DNA from 2 places in the Exiguobacterium sp. KKBO11 genome. Region 1 is predicted to be linked to the other one. Evidence: riboswitches for the same ligand, from Rfam matches in the RefSeq annotation. Region 1 holds a riboswitch; the other holds the start of a gene.
What was found. A riboswitch is a leader RNA that binds a small molecule or an ion and turns the genes downstream of it on or off. The one in region 1 is predicted to bind S-adenosylmethionine.

Region 1 (3,154 bases):
TGAGTTCTTCAAAACCGAATGAGGTTAAGAACTGACGTGCTTTATAGTTACGTGCCTCCACGTATACTTCGAGTGGGACGGCTCCTTGTCGTTCGAGTTCACGGATCAGCCGTCGTCCGATTCCGTTTTGCTGATATTTCGGCAAGACGTACAGACGAATGATCTCCCACGTTCCCTCAACATCAACAGCATGAATGAAACCGACGATTTCCTCATCGATGATTCCGACATAAAAATACTCTCCCCGTGCTTCTTCCGCCGTCCGGATCGCACGAACGACTTCTTCTTGCGGATACGCCTCCTGCACGAAATGCGCTTTCGAACGTTCGGAATAGATTTCTGCATACGTATCCAACCAAGATGTGACGGCAATGTCATGAATACGTCCTGCATCAGCTGGAATAGCTTCGCGTATTTCCATAATCGGAACCCCCCTTTGTATTCATACGAATCGACTCATGTACTTTTACCCTCTTCTAGAAAAAACATTCGTTTCCTGCAAAGTTCCACGGAAACAAAAAAGTCCGAAAACCCGCGTAGGGTTTTCGAACTTTTTGATTATGCGAAACGTTTTGCTTGTTCTTCAAGAACTGCTGCTTTATCTGTTTGCTCCCATGGAAGCTCAACATCTGTACGACCGAAGTGACCGTATGCAGCTGTTTGACGATAGATCGGACGACGGAGATCAAGCATGTTGATGATTCCAGCCGGACGAAGATCGAAGTTTTCAGCAACCAATTCGACGAGTTGCGCTTCAGGAAGTTTTCCTGTACCGAATGTGTCAACCGCGATTGATACTGGGTGCGCGACACCGATTGCGTACGCGAGTTGAACTTCTGCTTTGTCTGCAAGACCTGCAGCAACGAGGTTCTTCGCGACGTAACGTGCTGCGTATGCAGCTGAACGGTCGACTTTTGTTGGATCTTTACCTGAGAATGCTCCACCGCCGTGGCGTGCGTATCCACCATACGTATCAACGATGATCTTACGACCAGTTAATCCAGCATCTCCTTGTGGTCCGCCAATGACGAAACGACCAGTTGGGTTGATGAAGAATTTCGTTGCTGCGTCGATGTATTCAGCCGGGATAACCGGTGTGATGACGTGTTCTTTCAAGTCAGCTTGGATTTGCTCAAGCGTGACTTCTTCTGCATGTTGTGTCGAGATGACGATCGTATCGACACGAACCGGCTCGTTGTTCTCGTTGTATTCGACCGTGACTTGTGTTTTTCCGTCTGGACGAAGGTAGTCGAGTTGACCGTTTTTACGCACTTCTGCCAAACGGCGTGCGAGACGGTGTGAAAGCGAGATTGGAAGTGGCATGAGTTCTGGTGTTTCTTTCGTTGCGTAACCGAACATGAGACCTTGGTCTCCTGCACCGATTGCATCGATTTCTGCATCAGACATGCTACCTTCACGTGCTTCAAGCGCTTGGTCGACACCAAGAGCGATGTCTGCTGATTGCTCATCGATTGATGTCAATACAGCACATGTGTCCGCGTCAAAACCGTATTTCGCGCGTGTGTAGCCGATTTCACGAATCGTTTCACGAACGACTTTTGGAATGTCGACGTAAGTCGATGTCGTGATCTCACCTGCAACGAGAACGAGACCTGTTGTAACAGAAGTTTCTGCTGCAACACGTGCGTTTGGATCCGCTGCGAGGATTGCATCAAGAATTGAATCCGAAATTTGGTCACAGATTTTATCTGGATGACCTTCAGTGACTGACTCCGACGTGAATAGTCGGCGATTAAGGTTTGTCATGTATGACCCTCCCAAAAAAGAATTTGACGGTGTACTCATTTCCCCTAGTTGAGTGGGACGGTAAAATGAAAAAAACCTTTCCAAGTCCAAAAAATGGTCAGGGAAAGGTTGTGCGTTCTTCCTTTACCCTCTTATCGTTCGAAGTGTTTACTTCGCTTCAGGAGAGCACCTTTTCCCTCATTAATATGTGAATTAATGTAGGACGGTTGCCGGGTTTCTTCGGGCCTTGTTCCCTCCACCTGCTCAGAATAAGAGTATCCGTTACGAATTACATGATATAAAGTTGTACCTACTCTGTCAAGCAAGGTTTCAAATTCTAGTCGAAACTTTTTGAAAGAGATGTTAAACTGTTAATGCTGAAAGCGTTTCCAGATAAATAGAAATCAGCATCAGAAAATGATTGCTCTCTCTTTAGTATGTCATATATAATAAATGTGTCATACTAAATACAGTGAGCCAAAACCAACGTAGGGGAAAGGTGGGGTCAGGATGCCGATGACGGTCCTGAATATCGAAGAACTACTCAAGAAAGAGCATGTGTTCAAACAACTATCTGTTGCTGAACTTGTCGAACATGCGATTCGAAACGAAGAAGGTGTCCTTGCTGAGAACGGCGCATTATCTGTAGAAACGGGGAAATTTACAGGTCGTTCACCAAAAGATAAGTTCATCGTCCGTGATTCTTCCTGCGAGTCTCACATTGATTGGGGGCATGTCAACCAACCAATGGATGGAGACAAATTTGAACAATTGTTGCAAAAGGTTCTTCGTTACATGAACGAAGCCGACCAGCTCTACTACACAGAAGCTGCTGCTGGAGCAGATACGCACTTCACCCTTCCGGTCCGTGTGCTCACACAATACGCTTGGCATAACCTGTTTGCCAAACAACTCTTTTTACGCGAGTATCCTGAAGTGGCTGCCTTCGAACCGTTCACGGTCGTCTATGCGCCACATTTCAAAGCAGATCCTGCCGTTGACGGAACGAACTCCGAAACGTTCATCGCGATGTCGTTCGAACATCGGATCGTCCTGATCGGTGGAACGGAATACGCGGGAGAAATCAAAAAATCGATCTTCTCCGTCATGAACTATCTCTTGCCACAAGAAAATGTCCTTTCGATGCACTGCTCGGCAAACGTCGGACACGAAGGCGACGTCGCTTTGTTCTTCGGTCTATCCGGTACTGGTAAGACCACCCTCTCAGCAGACGACAGCCGTCAATTGATTGGTGACGACGAACATGGTTGGTCGCACGACGGTGTCTTCAACATCGAAGGCGGATGTTATGCAAAGACCGTTAACTTATCACGCGAAAAAGAACCGCAAATCTTTGACGCGATCCGTTTCGGAACCGTCCTTGAAAACGTCGTGCTCGACGAAGCCC
Region 2 (3,154 bases), on a different contig from region 1:
CTCGTTTAGTTTAGCATGAACGAACGAAGACGTCCGTTTCCATGCTCATGGAGGAATGAAATAAGGTAAAATAGAAAAGAATCGTGAGATTTAATCGTGTGTTAAAAGAGGGGGAGAAAAGATGGCTCAAAAGAATAAACAGCTATCCAAATGTACTTGGCTTAGCATTGGCGCCTTGTTAGTAACGCAGGCAGTGGGTCTGTTTCTTAGTGCGCGAAAGTCAGGACGTAATCCATGGGTGTGGGGAGGCGCTGGACTCGTTCAGTTCCCGCTTCCGGCAATCGCTTACTTAATCTTAGAACGACAAGCGAAGCAGAATAAATAATAAAACAGGTCCAATCGTCGACGCGATTGGACCTGTTTTATGGTTACGAAGAAATTTTTTCTTGCTTCGTCGCTGTCTTCTTCATGCGTGGTAAGCCGAAGAAGATGGCAATTGATCCACAGACGAAGAGGAGGAACGGATAGAACAGATACGGAATCAGTTCCGGTGAAGCCGTTTTCGTCAATTCTGCTGCGATCAAAAGTTGTGCCCCGTACGGAATGATGCCTTGAATACCACAAGAGAAGATATCAAGGATACTCGCCGATTTTTTTCGATCGACTTCATACGTATCGGCGATTTCAGCTGCCAGTGGTCCAGCGACGAGAATCGAAATCGTATTGTTTGCTGTCGCGAGATTCGTTGCACTGACGAGTGCCGCCATACTGAATTCGGCACCACGACGCTGTGAAATCTTGCGTGTCAGCGTCTCTTTTAAGAAGGCGATTCCACCGTTGAACGTAATCAAGCTGACGAGACCACCCATGAGGAGCGTCAAGATGGAGATCTCCGCCATGCCCAACATGCCTTCAGACATCGAGAGGACGAATCCACTCAAGCCGAAGCTACCATCAATCATACCGATGATGCCGGTGAGTAGCGTACCACCAATTAAGACAAGGATGACATTGACGCCGAAGATCGCAAGAACGATGACAGCGAGATATGGAATCAACTTGTAGAATTCAAAGGCTTTTGCTTCGACGACGTCACCAGAACCGGAAACGAATGCGAGCAGGATGACCGTCAAAATAGCAGCCGGTAGGACGATCATGAAGTTCGTCCGGAATTTATCGCGCATGTTCGTTTTTTGGGTTCGGACGGCAGCAATCGTCGTATCCGAGATGAACGACAAGTTATCGCCAAACATCGATCCACCAACGACAGCAGCCGCTGCGATCGCAACGTTGATGCCTGTCGCTTCATGAATACCGAAGGCGATCGGTGCGAGTGCAGCAATCGTTCCGGTAGATGTCCCCATCGCCATCGAGATGAAGGCAGCGATGATGAACAGACCACTCATGAGGAGCGATGGAGGTAGAAACGTCAAAGCGGCATTAACGGTCGCATCGATGGCACCGATTGCTTCTGCTGTTCCAGAAAACGTACCGGCTAGTAAGAAGATGAAGACCATGATCATGATATCGGGATTTCCGGCACCCGTTGCAATTCGTTCAACCGTTTGATTGATCGATCCTTTCGTCGTGATTGCAGCAAAAATCAAAGCGATCAGTGCGGCGATAAGGATCGGAAATTTGTAAAAGTCGTCATAGAAGATCCCGGCTCCGATGAAGAGGACCAGGAATACGACGAGAGGAAGCAGTGCCCATTTGTTAGGCGTGATCGTTTCATTCATTGTTGACACCTCGTTTCTCAAAGATACAAAAAAAGACCCCTTCGCAAGAAAGAAGGAGGTCTTTATGAAATAAAGACGCTCTTCTTATCTCTCAAGCTTTCGCTTGCTGGATTTGGCACAGTACGAATCAAATCGTCCGCTGCCGAAACATCATTGGGCCAGTCCCTCCGTTTCTCGCGATAAAAAGAAGTCATTCAATTGTTGTAAAACACGTTTCTTACCGTACCGCATTGAGTAACGCGTGTCAACTGTACTTTACTGAAGTGCCTTTTTCAATGTTTGGACGTTTTCTTCCATCAACTTGAAATAAGAACTGTTTTGTTGCGCTTTCGTGACCGACTCTAGATTATGAATCGTCACGGATTCAGCTCCGATTTCTTTTTGGATGACACGTGCGACCTTTGGTGAGACCGTCTCTTCGAACGCGACGTATTTCAAATCATGCATCCGTGCTTCTTTCACTAAAGCGGCCAGTTGCTTTTGTGACGGTTCATCGGAAGGAGAAATTCCCGCGATCGGTAGTTGTGTGAAACCATATCGTTCTGCGAGGTAACCATAAGCGGCATGCGTAACGAGAAGTTCTTTTTTCGATCCATCAGCGACGGCTTGTTTAAATTGTTCGTCCAATTCATCAGCTTGCTGATCGAACGCTTTTAAGTTTTTCTCGAATGTTGCTTTGTCTTTTGGTACTTCTTTTGATAAAGCAGTTGTAATCGAGCGTGCCATTGCTTTTGCGTTGACAGGATCGAGCCAGACGTGTGGATCGTATTTTCCATGGTCATGACCCTCTTCTTCATGCGCATGTTCATCCGTTGCATGATCATCGTGCCCTTCTTCTTCGTGGGCATGTTCGTCTTCTGTATGCCCTTCTTCTTCATGTGCATGAAGTGTAGCATCCGATTCTAGCAAGTTGATGTCCTTACTCGTCTCGACGAAGCGGACATCCGTGCCTTTTAGACTCTCCTGGATTTTTTTCGAATACGGCTCGAGCGTCGTACCGGTTAAGAGGAACAAGTCGCCCTTGGCAATCTCAGTGAGTTGTTTTGACGTTGGCTCGTAAGAGTGGGGGTCTGCTCCAGGTGGGACGATCATCTTGACGTCGACTTGATCCCCACCGATTTCACGGGCAATAGCAGCCGTCGCGAACGTTGATGCATAGACTTCTGTCTGGGTTTTATCTGAAGTCGATGAATCGGTATTTGAACCGCAAGCAGCGAGGACACTTGCACTCGCGAAGGCGACCGTTAAAGCAGGAATGATTTTTTTCATTATATGATACCTCCATTATTAAAACGTAACTATTACGATTTGGACTTTCTCACTATAGCGGAACGCCGATGAGGCGTCAAGTACGAATACCGAGACGTTCGACTTCTTTTAAAACGGGGTAGAAGGATAATAAAGTGAAGAAACTGGCACGTCTTTTGGAGGTGATCAAGTGAAACGTGAAACTGCATGGCTAATGGGGGGAGCTG

Region 2: another riboswitch for S-adenosylmethionine. It lies ahead of AYO36_RS12860 (Na+/H+ antiporter NhaC family protein); the one in region 1 lies ahead of metK (methionine adenosyltransferase).

What each region holds. Positions count from the first base shown of each region.
Region 1 covers NZ_LUCU01000011.1:510,156-513,309, reverse strand. Annotated here, with positions in the region: gene AYO36_RS02800 (GNAT family N-acetyltransferase) at 1-421, opposite strand, end outside; gene metK (methionine adenosyltransferase) at 559-1,767, opposite strand; SAM riboswitch class I at 1,896-2,022, opposite strand; gene pckA (phosphoenolpyruvate carboxykinase (ATP)) at 2,257-3,154, shown strand, end outside.
Region 2 covers NZ_LUCU01000044.1:14,879-18,032, reverse strand. Annotated here, with positions in the region: gene AYO36_RS12865 (hypothetical protein) at 122-325, shown strand; gene AYO36_RS12860 (Na+/H+ antiporter NhaC family protein) at 369-1,679, opposite strand; SAM riboswitch class I at 1,761-1,865, opposite strand; gene AYO36_RS12855 (metal ABC transporter solute-binding protein, Zn/Mn family) at 1,935-2,948, opposite strand; gene AYO36_RS12850 (alpha/beta hydrolase) at 3,118-3,154, shown strand, end outside.